DNA from 3 places in the Azorhizobium sp. AG788 genome. Region 2 is predicted to be linked to each of the others. Evidence: predicted binding sites of a transcription regulator. Region 2 holds the regulator's gene; each other region holds the start of a gene.
What was found. Region 2 encodes LexA, which represses DNA repair genes until DNA is damaged. Its sites were predicted from a motif close to TGTTCNNNNTGTGTTCNG; they were not measured.
Positions count from the first base shown of each region.

Region 1: a site for LexA is predicted at 3,740-3,757, ahead of DFO45_RS22025 (YifB family Mg chelatase-like AAA ATPase). Genes of this name have one in related genera too.
Region 3: a site for LexA is predicted at 4,315-4,332, ahead of DFO45_RS09715 (helicase-related protein). Genes of this name have one in related genera too.

Region 1 covers NZ_SOBM01000009.1:154,010-159,336, reverse strand. The annotation lists gene gshB (glutathione synthase) at 1-760, shown strand, start outside; gene DFO45_RS22045 (polyhydroxyalkanoic acid system family protein) at 860-1,171, shown strand; gene DFO45_RS22040 (class I SAM-dependent methyltransferase) at 1,254-2,048, opposite strand; gene DFO45_RS22035 (helix-turn-helix transcriptional regulator) at 2,211-3,059, shown strand; gene DFO45_RS22030 (phosphopantetheine-binding protein) at 3,133-3,477, shown strand; gene DFO45_RS25015 (hypothetical protein) at 3,481-3,648, opposite strand; gene DFO45_RS22025 (YifB family Mg chelatase-like AAA ATPase) at 3,821-5,327, shown strand, end outside.
Region 2 covers NZ_SOBM01000002.1:267,356-272,682, forward strand. The annotation lists gene DFO45_RS05265 (ComEC/Rec2 family competence protein) at 1-2,142, shown strand, start outside; gene lexA (transcriptional repressor LexA) at 2,210-2,920, opposite strand; gene glp (gephyrin-like molybdotransferase Glp) at 3,058-4,290, opposite strand; gene moaC (cyclic pyranopterin monophosphate synthase MoaC) at 4,293-4,769, opposite strand; gene DFO45_RS05285 (DUF2147 domain-containing protein) at 4,769-5,197, opposite strand; gene trpC (indole-3-glycerol phosphate synthase TrpC) at 5,271-5,327, opposite strand, start outside.
Region 3 covers NZ_SOBM01000003.1:406,244-411,570, forward strand. The annotation lists gene DFO45_RS09700 (hypothetical protein) at 1-67, shown strand, start outside; gene fdxA (ferredoxin FdxA) at 135-470, opposite strand; gene DFO45_RS09710 (S4 domain-containing protein) at 548-829, opposite strand; gene DFO45_RS09715 (helicase-related protein) at 857-4,117, opposite strand; gene DFO45_RS24910 (hypothetical protein) at 4,489-4,797, shown strand; gene DFO45_RS09725 (homoserine O-acetyltransferase) at 4,887-5,327, shown strand, end outside.

The DNA of each region.
Region 1 (5,327 bases), on a different contig from region 2:
CGAGGCCGGCAAGCACTTCACCCTTGGCGAGAAGCGCCGGGTGAAGCTGTCGGACTATGACGTGGTGCTGCTGCGGCAGGACCCGCCGTTCGACATGGCCTATGTCACGACCACCCATCTTCTGGAGCGGATCCACCCCAAGACGCTGGTGGTGAATGATCCGGCCCATGTGCGAAACGCGCCGGAGAAGATCTTCGTCACCGAATTCCCCGAGCTGATGCCGCCGACGCTCATCACCCGCGACCTCGAGGAGATCAAGGCGTTCCGGGCCGAGTTCAAGGATGTCGTCATGAAGCCGCTTTACGGCAATGGCGGCGCGGCGGTATTCCGCATGGCCGAGGGCGACCTCAATTTCGGCTCGCTCTACGACCTGTTCTCCACCACCTTCCGCGAGCCCTGGGTGATCCAGCGCTTCCTCCCCGAGGTGAAGCACGGCGACAAGCGCATCATCCTCGTGGACGGCGAGGCGGCGGGTGCCGTGAACCGCGTGCCGAGCGAGGGCGACCTGCGCTCCAACATGGTGCGCGGCGGCGCGGCCCGGCCCACGGACCTCACGGACCGCGAGCAGGAAATCTGCGCCCGCATCGGCCCTTCGCTGCGCAAGATGGGTCTGATCTTCGTGGGTATCGACGTGATCGACGGCAATCTCACCGAGATCAACGTCACCTCGCCCACGGGCCTGCGCGCCATCAAGCGCCTCGGCGGCCCCGATATCGCCGCCCAGATCTGGGACAAGATCGAGGAGAAGCGGCGCGCCTGAGCGCGATCCGAGCGGATTGAATCAATCCGCTCGGTAAATCGCTCTCTAAACTCAAGGAAGAGCACGCGCCCTTCGATTGCCAAGAGACAAGGACCACGCATGGCCCCGCCGCTGACTGTATCCGTTCCCCACAAGCTCGGCCGCGAGGAAGCCGTGCGCCGCCTCCAGCAGGGCACGAGCCTGCTGCGGGAGAAGTTCGGCAATCAGGTGCAGATCCTCGAAGAGACCTGGGTCGACTCCAACCTCGATTTCCGCATCGCCGCCATGGGCCAGCAGGCCTCCGGCAAGATCGAGGTGGCGGACGATCAGGTGCATCTGGCGGTGGAACTGCCCTATCTGCTCCACCTCGCCGGCACCAAGATCAAGGAAATGGTCCAGAAGCAGGGAGCGCTGCTGCTGGAGAAGAAGTAAGCGCCTCGGGCGGCAGCGCGCGGCAGGCCTCTTTTCAGCCTGCCGCGTCTCCTTTGTAGCCTCTTCAGCTGTGCGCCCGCTCTCAGAGCGGCCGGAACACCAGCGTCGCGGTATCGAGGGTGAAGGTGCCGTCGGGCTCGATCTCGAAATAGGCCCGCACTTCCTTCGGCGCGCCTTCTTCCAGCGCCCGGATGGCGTCGGCGAGCACAGGCGGCGTGCGCATGCGCGCGATCCAGGAGGCGAATTCCAGCCGCAGGCGGCGGGTCTCCATCCCTTCCAGCACCAGCCCGGCCTTTTCGGCGGCGCTCACCCATTCCGGCACCGAATAGTCGCGCACATGGGACGTGTCGCGCAGCAGCTCGATGCTCTGGACGAAGGTGTCGAAAAGCGGATGGGGCGGGGCGACCACATCCATGAAGATCACCTTGCCCTGCGGCTTCACCACGCGCCGCGCCTGCCGCAGGCCCGCCCCGAGATCATGCCAGTGGTGGGCGCTGTAGCGCGAGACCACCCAGTCGAAGCTCGCGTCCGCGAAGGGCAGGTCCTCGGCGCGGCCCTGCTCGGTGGCGATATTGTCGAGCCCGCGTCCCTGCGCCTCGTCGACCACGGCCTGCAGCATGGAGCTCGAGAGATCGTAGGCCATGACGTGCCGCACCAGGGGGGCCGCCGTGAAGCTTACATGGCCGCCGCCGCAGCCCAGATCCAGAAGGCGATCGACGCCTGCGCCGGAGAGACGGGCGGCGAGATCGGTAAGGTCCGCGCCCTTGGCATGCACTTCGCTCGCCACATAGGCCTGCGCCTGCGGGCTGAAGTGCGCCGAAACGAGACCCTCGTGGCCCTGAGGGGCGGGGTGGCTGGCGGCGGAGGAAGCGGTCATGGGGCATGTCCTGATAGGGGCAGCAGCTTGCCACCCAACGGTCTAGCACGGCTCGCCCCGCCACATCCCGCGACATGGCGCGGAGGCGTGACGAGCGCCGCAAAGCTGGAACGCTTCTGAAACCGGTGCCAGAGGGAAAATTATACTGGTATAAAAACCACCATGCCGCATGCCTCAGACGCCGCCCGCCGCCGCGCCCTCGCCGATTTCGTCCGCACCCGGCGCGAGAAACTGGACCCTGCGGCCCATGGCTTCACGGACCTCCGGCGGCGGCGGACGCCGGGCCTCCGCCGCGAGGAGATGGCGCAGGTCGCCGGCCTCTCCGCCACTTGGTACAGCTGGATCGAGCAGGCGCGCGAGATGGCGCTTTCCGCCTCGGCCGTCTCCCGCCTCGCGCAGGCGCTCGGCCTGTCGCCCGCCGAACGGGCCTATCTGTTCGATCTGGCCGGCCGCGAGGACCCGCACCCGCCGGCGCCTGATGCCTTCCCGCCCCACGGCGCGCTCGCCCGCCTCGTCGCCGGCATGACGGAGCCTGCCTATGTGCTGGACGGAACATGGACGGCGCAGGTGTGGAACGCTGCGGCCGCCGACCTCTTCCGGGGCTGGCTTGATGGGGCGGCGGAGCGCAACCTGCTGCGCTTCCTCTTCCTCGATCCCGCCGCCGTGGCGCTGATCCCCGACCATGCGGAGCGCACGCGCCGGGTGCTGGCGGAATTCCGCGCCGATACGTCGCGCCACCTCGCCGAACCCGCACTCGCGGGACTGGTGGCGGGCCTGATGGCAGACTCTCCGCTCTTTGCCCGCCTGTGGCATGCGCAGGGCGTGCTGGGACGGGAAGGCGGCCTGCGCACCTTCTGCGCATCGGACGGTGCCATCCGCAGTTTCGAACAGGTCACCCTCGCGGCGCTGCCGGGCGGGCGCACCAAGCTCGTGATGCTCGCCCCTGCCGTTGCGGACGGCGGCTTAGAGCCTGTGGCGGCTCCATTTTTCGGGCCTTCGGAGTCAGCCTGAACCAAGGTTCGGGTGGTACGGCCACAGGAGCATCGTTTGCCCTGTTCATCGATGCTTGATGCGCGGGGAAGGCATGCGCGGCTCCGAAGAGGTCAAGAACTGGATGAACATGTTCCGCTGGATCGTAAAACTGATCCGCGACGAATATGGGATTCCCGAGGACCAGCTCACCCGTCATGCCAGCATCGAGAAGGATCTCGGGCTCGATCAGGAGCAGGTCGAGCAGGTGATGGAAACGGTGAGCGAGGCGTTCGAGATCCGCTTTCCCGACGATTCCCTTGATGAGCTGGTGAAGCTGGAGGAGCTGTGCCTGCTGGCCAGCTGGCTGGCCGGCTTCTACAAGCAGCCCCCGTTCCTTGATGGCGAGTTCGTGGTGCGCGCCATGGCGATGAACCCGCGCGCCACGGCTGAGGCCTGAAGCTCAGGCGAACGCCGCATAGCGCAACGCAAAGGCCGCAATCACCAGCGGTGCCAGGACCGCGATCTTCAGCAGCATGCGCGTGAGCGGGCCGGGAAGGCCGGCGGGTGCGTGGCGTGCGGCAGCGATGAAGAGCCGGGCGGCGGCGGTGGCGGGCGCATGATAGGTCATGGCGGTGTCCTTTCCCCGCCCTTGTCGCGCCGATCGCCATAAGCGGGCCATCGGGAAGCCGGCCCTTGCGGATAAAGGCCCCATCAAGCGTTGTTCGCAATCTGTTCTTGTCTCATGCAATCCGCCCGTCTAGGCTTGCAACCTTGAGGTTGGCTTGTGAGGGGGCGCAAGCGTGATCCAACGCGTCGCAACCGTCGCCTTCGAGGGCGTCGAGGCCCGGCCCGTGGACGTTCAGGTCCATGTGGCGGCGGGGTTGCCGGCCTTCACCATCGTCGGGCTGCCGGACAAGGCCGTGACCGAGGCCAAGGAGCGGGTGCGCGCCGCGCTCATCGCCTCCGGCCTCGCGCTGCCCGCCCGGCGCATCACCGTGAACCTCGCCCCCGCCGACCTGCCCAAGGAAGGCTCCCATTACGATTTGCCCATCGTGCTCGGCCTGATGGCCGCCATCGGCGCCATTCCGAGCGATGCGCTGAATGGCTTTACCGTGGTGGGGGAACTGGGCCTCGACGGCTCCATCGCTTCGGTGGCGGGCGTGCTGCCAGCGGCCATCGGCGCCAATGCCCGCGGCCACGGCCTCATCTGCCCGGCGGCCTGCGGTGCGGAAGCGGCCTGGGCGAGCCCGGAGATGGAGATCCTCGCGCCATCCTCCCTCATCCAGCTCGCCAATCACGTCACCGGGCGGCAGGTGCTGGCGCGGCCCGATCCAAGGCTGCGCGACGCCCGCTCAGGAGGGCTCGACCTTCGGGACGTGAAGGGACAGGAGACGGCCAAGCGGGCGCTGGAGGTGGCGGCGGCCGGCGGGCACAATCTGCTTTATGTGGGGCCGCCGGGCTCGGGCAAGTCCATGCTGGCGCAGCGCCTGCCCTCCATCCTGCCGCCGCTGGTGCCGGGTGAAATGCTGGCGGTGTCCATGATCGCCTCGGTGGCCGGCAGCATCGAGGACGGCGCGCTGATCGACCGGCGCCCCTTCCGCGCGCCGCATCATTCCGCCTCCATGGCCGCCATGGTGGGCGGCGGGCTCAAGGCGCGGCCGGGCGAGGTTTCGCTCGCCCATCTGGGCGTCCTGTTCCTCGATGAACTGCCGGAATTCTCAGCCCAGGTGCTGGACAGCCTGCGCCAGCCGCTGGAGAGCGGCGAGGTGATGATCGCCCGCGCCAACAACCGCGTCTCCTATCCCGCCCGTTTCCAGCTCGTCGCCGCCATGAACCCTTGCAAGTGCGGGCGGGCGGGGGAGCCGGGCTTCACCTGCAAGCGCGGACCGCGCTGCGCTGAGGAGTATCAGGCGCGTCTTTCCGGCCCCTTCCTCGACCGTATCGACATCCATCTGGAAGTACCGGCGGTGAGCGCGGCCGATCTGGTGCTGCCGGCGCCCGTGGAGGGCTCGGCCGAGGTGGCCGCGCGCGTCGCCGCCGCCCGTGCCCTCCAGCGCGAGCGCTATGCGGCCCTTGGCCGACCCGACATCGCCACCAATGCGGAAGCCACCGGCACGCTGCTGGACGAGGTGGCCCGCCCCGACGCGGCCGGTGCGGCACTTTTGCGGGACGCGGCGGACGCCATGCGCCTCTCCGCCCGTGGCTATCACCGCGTGCTCAAGGTCGCCCGCACGCTCGCCGACCTCGCCGGGGCCGAGACGCTCGGCCGCGCGCATCTGGCGGAGGCGCTCGCCTATCGGGCCCTGG
Region 2 (5,327 bases):
CTCGCCGAGCCGGCTCCCTTCAGCGTGCGCATGGGGCGCCTCGTGGACGAGGTGCGTCAGGCGGTCGGCGCGCGCATCCGCGCCGTGCTCAGCGGCACCGCCGCCGACATCGCCGTGGCGCTGGTCGTGGGTGACCGTGCTTCCATCTCTCCGCAGGTGGAAGAGAGCATGCGCGTCTCCGGCCTCACCCATGTGCTCTCCATCTCCGGCCTGCACATGGCCACGGTGGCGGGTACACTCTTCTTTCTCGTGCGCGGCGGCCTTGCGGCCTTCCCCCCGCTGGCGCTGGGGTTTCCCATCAAGTCTCTGGCGGCTGCGACGGCGCTCGCGGGAAGCGGCGTCTATCTCCTGCTCTCCGGGAATGACTGGCCGGCCCAGCGCTCCTTCTGGATGCTCGCCATCGTGCTGGTGGGCGTGATCGCGGGGCGAGCGGCGCTCACTCTGCGCACGGTCGCGGTAGCGGCGGTTCTGGTGCTGGCGTTCGGCCCCGAATCCTTGCTGGAGCCCGGCACGCAGATGTCCTTCGCCGCGACGCTGGCGCTGGTGGCGGCCTACGAGCAATGGACCGGGCTGCGCGGCCGGCTGGCGGCCGGCCCGCTCGTGCTGCGGGCGCTGGCGCGCATGGGCCTGTTCTTGGCCGCCCTCTCCATGACCTCCGTGGTCGCCGGGGCTGCGACGGCGCCCTATGCGGCGCTGCATTTCCAGCGCCTGGGCATCATGGGCCTCCTCTCCAACCTCGCGGCCATGCCGGCGGTGGAGTTCCTCGTCATGCCCTTCGGCCTGCTCGGGGTGCTTCTCCTGCCGTTCGGCTGGGATTTCATCGCCTGGCCGGTGATGGGCCTCGGCATCGACATCATGGTGAAGGTGTCGGACGTGGTTGCGGCCCTGCCCGGTGCCGACATGCGCACCGATTGGGTTGGGGCGGGCACTGCCGCCTTCGCGACACTCGCTTTGCTGGCGCTCTGCCTGCTGCGGGGGCTTCTGCGCCTTGCCGCCGTGCCCTGCGTCGTCGCGGCGCTCCTGCTCCTGGGCGCGCCACCCCGGCCGGACGTGCTGATTGCCGCCAACGGCCAGACCGTTGCCGTGCGCGGCGGCGATGGGCGCCTGAGCATCGCGGGCGCGCGCAGTTCGCGGCTGGTGGCGGAGCAGTGGCTCAGCAAGGAAGCCGATCCGCGCACGGCGGAGGCGCCCGATCTGGCGCAGGGCTTTGCCTGCGATGCCCGCCGCTGTATGGCGCCGCTCCCGGACGGCACGAAGATCGTATTGGTTCGCAAGGCCGAGGCTCTTCCGGCCGCGTGCGGGGAAGCGAGCCTCGTGGTGACGGCGGAGGTCCCTTCGACCGAGAACATTTCGGCCTGCGCCGCCCGCCTGTTCACGCCGCAGGACATGAGCCGCACGGGGACGCTGGCGCTCTTTCATCGACCGGGGCAGGCGGCAGGGGAGATAGCCACCCCGCATCGGGTCGCGGGTGAACCTCCGCCGGCGATGGGAGAGGCCGCACCAGCGGCCGTGGAGCTGCCACAGGCTGCATCCGGCAACAGCGTGCAGGCTAAAGCCGCGCCCGAGCTCCGTCCTGAAACGCCGTCCGAAACAGACGCTTCGTCTTCCGAGGTGAGACCCGCATCGGCGCAAGCCGAACCGGATGGTCCGCCGCCGGCCCCGCCGGCCACGCGTCCGCGCCGCATGGCGGCCGATCACCGGGCCTCGCTCTGGCGCGATCAGCAGGCCCGCTGGGCCAAGGCGCGAGAGATAAGGGCGGCAAGGAACGGAGGCACCCAATCCGGGATACGCCCGATGTCCTCAGCGCCGCCGATGCCGCCAACGGCAGATGCCGGGGCAATCAGGCGCGCACATGTGGAGGAGGAGCCAACCGTGGGTAGGCAGAAGTCCATCGCTCCGTCAGCTCAGCCGCACACGCCCACGGAGAGGGCCCCTCGACAATCGGCGCGGAGCGCCATGACCCAAGCGCCTTCTCAGGCGCAAATCCGCCAGTCCTTCGCTGTGCACTGGCGAACTGTTCCGACGCGCCCTGTCGGCGTTCAGCGGCCCTGGATGCCAGTGCTCCCGGATCTGCCGATGCCCGTCGTCGATACGGAGACAGCCGGCCGCCGAAGCGCGGACGATGCGCAGGAGGAACCCTGATGGTCCCGCTGCATCTCACTGTCCCAAAACAATCCGTCTCTCGGAAACCGCGCTTCCGAACGCGCCCTCAGTACCGGCGGATGAGCCCCACGAGCCGCCCCTGGATGCGCACGCGGTCGGGGCCGAAGATGCGCGTTTCATAGGCGGGATTGGCGGCCTCAAGGGCGATGGAGGCGCCCTTGCGGCGCAGGCGCTTGAGGGTGGCTTCCTCGTCATCCACCAGCGCCACGATGATGTCGCCGGTGTCGGCCGTGTCGCACTTGCGGATGAGCACCGTGTCGCCGTCGAGAATGCCGGCCTCGATCATGCTGTCGCCGCGCACCTCAAGGGCGAAATGCTCCCCCGTGCCGAGCATTTCGGGGGGCAGGTTCAGCGTGTTGCTGCGGGTCTGGATGGCCGAGATGGGCGAGCCGGCCGCAATGCGGCCCATGACGGGCACGGCCACCACGGCGGCTGGTTCCTCGTCATCCACCACCGGGCGCACGCGCCCGAGGCTGCCCTCGATCACGCTGGGTGAGAAGCCGCGCCCGCCGCTGCGGGCGGCCGCGAGACCCGGCGCCGCGCTATCCGGCAGGCGCACCACCTCCAGCGCCCGCGCGCGGTTCGGCAGGCGGCGAATGAAGCCGCGTTCTTCAAGGGCCGTGATGAGGCGATGGATGCCGGACTTGGAGCGCAGATCCAATGCTTCCTTCATCTCGTCGAAGGAGGGAGGCACGCCCGTTTCCTTCAGGCGCTCATGGATGAAGCGCAGAAGATCATACTGCTTGCGGGTGAGCATCGTGTGGTTCCGCCCCTTGCGACCAGGCCCATCGGACCGGGAGACGATCCGCTCCGCGCCCTGCGAAACAAATCAGGAACATTATGTACCTGTTTCTTGTTTGTTCCACAAGCCTCAACATCGGGTAAACGCCGGTCTCAGGCGTTGAGCGGAATGATTTCGCACGGGTCGCCCACCTTTGCCTCGGGCGCATGAGCGGGGCGAATCAGCAGGCAGTCGGCGCTCGCGAGAGCCGAGAGCATGCTGCTGTCCTGATTGGTCAGAGGATGGGCAATGGCTTGCCCGTCCTCGAAACGCAGCCGCGCCCGCACGAAATCCATGCGCGTGTCATTGGCCGGCATGGCGGTGCCGAGCCGCGCCGGGCGCGTCGCCATCAGCGGGGCATCCTCGCCCTGCATCCGGCGCAGGATGGGCAGCAGGAAGAGCACGGCGCAGACATAGGCCGAGACCGGATTGCCCGGCAGGCCGAGGGCCCGCATGTTGCCGCCGGCGCCGAACATCAGCGGCTTGCCGGGGCGCAAGGCGATCTTGTGCACGGCGAGCGCGATGCCCTCGGCCTTCAGTGCCGGGGCCATCAGATCATGCTCGCCCACGGAGGCGCCGCCAGAGGAAACGAGCACATCGATGCCGAGGTCACGGGCGCGGCTTATGGCGGCGCGGGTCTCGTCCATGCCGTCGCGCACGAGGCCGAGGTCGATCACCTCCGCGCCCGCTTCGCGCGCGAGCGCCGCAAGACCATAGACGTTGGACACCACCACCTCCGAAAGGAGGCCGGTGGCCTGTCCGGGATAGACCAGCTCGTCTCCCGTCTGGATGATTCCCACCCGCGGGCGGCGGGCCAGCGGCAGGATGGCGTGATCGGCGGCTGCAGCGAGCATCACGTCGCGAGCATTCAGCCGCCGGCCGGCCGGCAAGAGGGCGGTGCCGGCGGCGAAATCAAAGCCCGCCTTGCGCACATTGCGGCCCTTGGCGAGCGGCACGGTGATGGTGACGCTGTCGCCGTCCCGCGTGGTGTTCTCCTGGATGACCACGGTGTCCGCGCCGGGCGGCACGACGCCGCCGGTGAAGATACGCGTGGCTTCTCCCGGCCCCACGGCGCCGTCGAAGGCGCGGCCAGCGGCCGATTCGCCCACCACCTTCAGGGTCAGCGGGATGTCCAGCGTCTCGGGATAGGCGAAGGCATAGCCGTCCATGGCCGACATGTCGGCACCCGGCTGGCTGCGGCGGGCGGCGAGCGGGGCCGCGAGCACGCGGCCCACGGCTTCGTCCACTGGCACCATCTCGGTTGCCAGAACATCGAGATCGCGCGTGATGAGCGCGAGGGCGTCGGCCACCGGCATGAGCGGGGCCTTCTTGGGCGTGCCGGTCATGCTCACGCCGCGCGCCAGTCGCCCGAGCGGCCGCCGGATTTTTCAAGCAGGCGGATGTTCTCGATGCGCATGCCGCGATCGGCGGCCTTGGCCATGTCGTAGATGGTGAGGCAGGCGACGGAGACGGCCGTCAGCGCCTCCATCTCGACGCCGGTCTGGCCGGCGGTCTTCACTCGCGCGACCACATGAAGACCGGGCAGGGTTTCGTCCGGCGTCACTTCCACTTCCACCTTGCTCAGCATGAGGGGATGGCAGAGGGGGATGAGCTCATGGGTGCGCTTGGAAGCCATGATGCCGGCGATGCGGGCGACGCCGAGCACGTCGCCCTTCTTGGCATTGCCGGACTGGATGAGCGCGAGGGTCTCGGGGGCCATCACCACCTGTCCTTCCGCCAGCGCCTCGCGCGTGGTGGAAGGCTTGTCGGACACATCCACCATGCGCGCGGCGCCGGTGGAATCGAGGTGGGTGAGGCGCGTCATCAGCGGACCCTGGTCCAGGTCTGGGTCTGGCACAAGGGCACGACGATGCAGCCGCGCACCTTGAGCGTGTTGTCACCATCCAGCGTCAGCGAGGCGCTGTAGGTCTTGCCGTCATCGGCATTGTAGATCTGCCCGCCGGTCCATTCCGTGGGGCCGCCGGAGAAGCCGCCGAGAATCTGCAGGCCCTTCAGCACGCGGTCGCGCTTGGCGGCATCCGAATTCTTCGTGTCCTTGAGGTTGGGGTCGGCCTTGATGCCCTCGGAGGTCACGATGCGGCCGCACACCGAGGCGCCGCACTTGCTGATCTCCACCTGTCCGCCATGCACCGGCGTCGCCCACAGGCCGGTCACGTCAGCGGCCGCGGCCGGGAGCGTGAGTCCGGTGAGGCCCATAAAGGCGCTCGCGGCGAAAATACCCACCATCTTCATGCGCATCTCCCTAGGGGCCGCATCTTGCGGCGGCCTCGGGGCCAGTATGCCCCCGGCCGTTCCGCGCCGGAAGTCAGCCGTTCAGCAGCGTGCGGGTGGCGGAGGTGACATCCTCCTGCCGCATCAGGCT
Region 3 (5,327 bases), on a different contig from region 2:
GGCCTATCTGGATGCGAAGGGCAATCTCCTGCTCTCGCAATACCAGATGCTCGCCACCGCGCCCTGACCGGCGCGGAAAAGACAAACGGCCCGGAGGGCGTCCAGGCCGTCTCATCTGCACACCGAAAGGCGGATCAGTCGCCGGTGCCGGGCTCGGCGGAGAACTTGTCTTCCTTGCCGGGCTTGCCATCCCATTCCTTGGCGTCCGGCAGGGCGTCGCGCTTCAGGGTGATGTTCGGCCAGGTCTTGGCATATTCGGCGTTCAGCGAGAGCCACTTCTCAAGGCCCGGCTCGGTGTCGGGCTTGATGGCTTCCGCCGGGCATTCGGGCTCGCACACGCCGCAGTCGATGCACTCGTCGGGATGGATGACGAGCATGTTCTCACCCTCGTAGAAACAGTCCACGGGGCACACCGCAACGCAGTCCGTGTACTTGCAGAGGATGCAGTTCTCGGTGACGACATAGGCCATGACAGATCCCTTTCGCGCGCCGCACTAGAACATGAGCCCGGAGGGCGCAAGAGGTTCCGGCCGGCTGCACGCGCTATTTACCGACTTTCGTCTGTGATATCATCCAATAAGTCGGCGACGGATGTAGCATCTCCCCGCCGCTCCGCAAAGCCGCGTACCCGCAGCACGCGCACCCCTGCATTGAGCGAAACGGTGAGCACCTGTCCAAGTTTCACCGGATGTGCCGCACCGGTGATCCGCTGGCCGTCGAGCCGCACATGGCCCGAACGCACGAGGTCAGCAGCCGCCGCGCGGGTGCGCACCACCCGCGCGTGCCAGAGCCAGCGGTCCAGCCGCTGACGATCCTCGTCAGCGGCCAAGGGACGCGAGCCTCAGGCGCGGGCGCCTCACTTGCCCTTCTTCTCCGCCTCCAGCCGCGCCTTCAGGGCGGCGAGGGCAGCGAACGGGCTGTCAGGATCGGCCTGCTTCTCGCGGCGGCGATCCTGCTGCTGCGGGGCACCGCCGCCATGGCGTTCGGGACGCGGCCCGCGGGGCGCGTCGCCCTGCGGCACGCGGAAGCGCTCGCTGCGCGGCGGGCGGTTGCCCTGCCGCTCGCCCTGCGCCGCCGCCTCGCCCTCGCCTTCCGGACGCGGCGGACGGTGGCCCTGGCCGGGGCGATCGCCGGGAGGCCCGTTGCGGCGCTGGCCACCGGGGCGACCGTCGCGGCGTTCACCGCCACGATTGTCCCCGCGACCCTCGCGCTTCTGGCCCGGCGCGCCTTCGCGGCGCGGCGCACCCGGCGGACGGCCCGGACGCCACACCTCGATGAGGGCCGGCTCTTCGGGGTTCGCCTCGCCGGCCACGGCTTCCGCCGCCTCGGCGGGGGTCGCGTCGCCAGCGGCAGGGGCTTCCACGGCGCCGACTTCCTCTGCGCTCTCGGCAGCGGTGGGATCGGCGCTCTCCGCGATCACCGCCTCGGTCTCGGCGGCTTCCGCCACCTCTTCGACCGGCGCGTCGTGCTCTTCGTGCGGGGCGTCCTCATGGGGCACATCTTCATGCGCCTCAACCGGAGCGGGCGCCTCGGAGGCCTCGAACAGCAGGTCCGCTTCGATGGCGCCTTCCGGCGCCGGCGTCAGCGGCTCGGCCGCTTCCGGCGCGGGCGCAGCCTCGGTCACAGCGGCGGTCTCGGCCTCCGGCGGCGGGGCCGCGCGGCGCTCCATGCGATAGCCGAGCGACTTCAGGATCGAGGCGAAATCCTCACCCGAGCAGCCGGCGAGCGAAGTCATGCCCACCGTCACGGTGAAGCCGCGACCGTCCACGGCACCCGGCGGCTTCGGGCCGGGGGAGTTCGGCCGCCAGGCCAGCGCCGGGCGGATGAGGTCGGCGAGACGCTCCAGGATGTCCACGCGCACCGCCCGCTCGCCGCAGACGCGGAAGCCGACGGCCCGGTAGAGGCCCTTCTGGATCTCGTGATCCACGGGAATGGAGGTGCGCCCGCTCGCCGCCAGATGCGGCAGCTCGTCGAGGCCCTTCTGCTGCAGGCCGCCGTGCTTCAGCGCATAGAGCTGCGCCGCCAGCGTGCGCGGGGCCGGCTTCAGGAGCGCGGGCAGATAGATGTGATGGGCACCGAACCGCACGCCATAGCCGCGCAGCGTGGCGCGGGCGGTCTGGTCGAGGGTCTTCATCTCCTCGGCCACCTTGGTGCGCTCCAGCACGCCGAGGGACTCGACGATCTGGAAGGCGATGCCGCGGGCGATGCCGGTGATGTCCTCGGCGGTGGCGAGCTTGTTCAGGGAGCCGAGCAGCTTCTCGATGTGGGCGTTCACCCACAGCGTGAGGCGCGCCTCCACCTGATCGCGGGCGGGGCCGGTCAGATGCTCGTCGGCGATGATCTTGAAGCGGGGCTTCAGCACCTCGTCGCCGGGGATGAGCTTGGCCACCGGCTCACCCGTCCAGCGGACGGTGCCGTCATGGCTGAGCACGAACGCCTCGTCCACCGCCTGCGACAGGCGGTTGGCGCGGGTCTCGATCTCCCCGGCCAGTGCCTTCTGCGCGGCGGCGCGCAGGGCCTTGGCCTCTTCCCCGCCGGCGGTGGGGTCTGGTGCGAACTGGAATCCCTGGAGATGGCCGATCACATGGCCTTCCACGGTAACATCGCCGGTCTTGCTGATCTCAGTCTCGAGCATCGTGTTCTCTCGCAGGCGTCGCATGAGCATGCTGGTCCGGCGGTCCACGAAACGTTGTGCCAATCGTTCGTGAAGCGCGTCGGACAGCTTGTCTTCGACCCCTCTTGTGACGCCTTGCCAGTGCTCCGGGTCCCCTAGCCAATCGGGCCGGTTGGCTACGAAGGTGAGGGTTCTCACCTGCGCGATCCGGCTCGACAGCGTGTCGATGTCTCCTTCCGCGCGATCGGTCAAGGCGATTTGACGCGCGAACCAGTCGTCGGGGATGCGACCACCGGTCCCGACATACTGAAAAAGCGTGGAAATCAGCTCCGCATGGGCGCCTGGGGAAACTTTCCGATAGTCGGGCACCTGGCAGACGTCCCACAGCCGCTCCACCACCGCAGGTGAGGTCACGCGGGCCGTCACGTCCGCGTCGCGGCTCATGATTTCCAGCACCTGCACGTCGTCGCCGGTGGGTGCGCGGGTCAGCCCCTCCTCCCGCGGCGGGAGCGCGAGGCTGTCCGTCAGCGTGCGGATGGTCCGGTAGTCCGGCACGGCGTTGCGCCACTGCAACACCCGTGCGTTCTCGAAATCGTGAGCCTCCAGCCGCTCCACCAATTCCTGGTCGAGGGGCGGACAGCGGCCCGTGGTGCCGAAGGTGCCATCGCGCATGGCCCGGCCGGCGCGGCCCGCGATCTGCGCCATCTCCATGGGGTTGAGGCGGCGGAACTGCCAGCCGTCGAACTTCCGGTCCGAGGCGAAGGCCACATGGTCCACGTCGAGATTGAGGCCCATGCCGATGGCATCGGTGGCGATGAGATAATCCACATCGCCGTTCTGGTAGAGTTCCACCTGCGCATTGCGGGTGCGGGGCGAGAGCGCCCCCATCACCACAGCCGCCCCGCCCCGCTGGCGGCGGATGAATTCGGCGATGGAATAGACCTCCTCCGCCGAGAAGGCGACGATGGCCGAGCGGCGCGGCAGGCGGGAAATCTTCTTCTCGCCGGCAAACATCAGGGTCGAGAGGCGGGGCCGCTCCACCATGGTGACGCCGGGCATGAGCTTCTGGATCAGCGGCCGCATGGTGGCCGAGCCCAGCAGCATGGTCTCGAAGCGGCCGCGCCGGTTCAGCAGCCGGTTGGTGAAGACATGGCCGCGATCGAGATCGGTGGCGAGTTGCACCTCGTCGATGGCAACGAAGGCCACATCCACGTCGCGCGGCATGGCCTCGACGGTGGCCACCCAGTAGCGCGGGTTCTTCGGCTTGATCTTCTCTTCACCGGTGATGAGCGCCACGTTTTTGGCGCCCACCCGCTCCACCACCCGCTGATAGACCTCGCGCGCCAGCAGCCGGAGCGGCAGGCCGATGAGGCCGCTCTCGTGTCCCAGCATGCGCTCGATGGCGAGGTGGGTCTTGCCGGTGTTGGTGGGGCCGAGCACGGCCGTGACGCCCCGCGCCCTGATGGACGGCGGCAGCACGGCAAGCTTGGTGACGTCATCCATTCGGTCGGCGGGGTCCGGCAGCTCGGGGGACAGCTCTGTACCATATCGGGACGCAAAGGCGACACGTCCAGTGCTGCCGCCCGAATGGCCGGAACAGGGGCGGGACGAAGGGCGCCCGAATCGGACGAGGGCGCCGGTGCCGGTTTCGTTCCCCTCCGCCCTGCCCGTCCCGAAACGGGACAGCCGGCGCAAGCCCCACGAACACGACGCGAACAAAGCCCGTCCGAATCGGAGCGCCGCCCCGGATCGCACTCTGTTCTGCGTTCCTCGCGGCCGGCTGCCGAACTTTGGCAGGAACAAGGCACGCCCGTCCCCGTTGGTCTGGCAGGGCGCGCCGTCGACCAGACGCGCCGGCGAGACGGGAGGACGACATGCGGCACGGAAGCATCCTGATCATCGGCCTCGTGGCCGGCGCGCTCGCGGCGGCGAGTGCGGGCCATTCCGCCAGCGCCCAGACAACGGGCGGCGTGACACAGACCAGTCCTTCCGGCGGGGCGGTGCGGACCTATTCCAACGGGGTGCGCGTGCCAGTGCCGCAGAACCCGTCGGCGGCGCAAGAACGCGAAGACGGCGACGTGACCGGCTCCGTCGCCAGCCGGGAGCGGCGCGTGCCAGATCCCAACACCACCCGCAACGCGCTGGGCTGTCCGCAGATCGATCCGCTCTGCCAGGGGCAGTGACGGTGCGCCGTTAAGGCTGCCGCGCGGACCGCTCCGTTCCGGAGGCGAGGCGGCTTGACAGGGGACCCTCCGCGTCGCTTGGTGGCGGCATGGGAGAAACGGTCAAAATCGAGACGGGACGCCAGACGGCGGAAGATGTGAAGGCACGCCGGGAAGCGGATGAGCCCCATTCGCCGCTCGTGCGCTTCGGAGCCGACAAGCCGCTGCGGCTGGACGCGGGCGTCGAACTGCGCGGGCTTCAGGTCGCCTATCAGACCTATGGCGAGCCGAACGCCGACCGCTCCAACGCCATTCTCGTCTGCCACGCCCTCACCGGCGACCAGCACGTGGCCAACATCAATCCGGTGACGGGCAAGCCCGGCTGGTGGGAGACCATGGTCGGCCCCGGCAAGCCCATCGATACCGAGCGCTTCTTCGTGATCTGCGCCAACGTGCTCGGCGGCTGCATGGGCACCACCGGGCCCTCCTCCACCAATCCGGCCACCGGGCGGGCCTACGGGCTGGAGATGCCCGTGGTGACCATCCGCGAC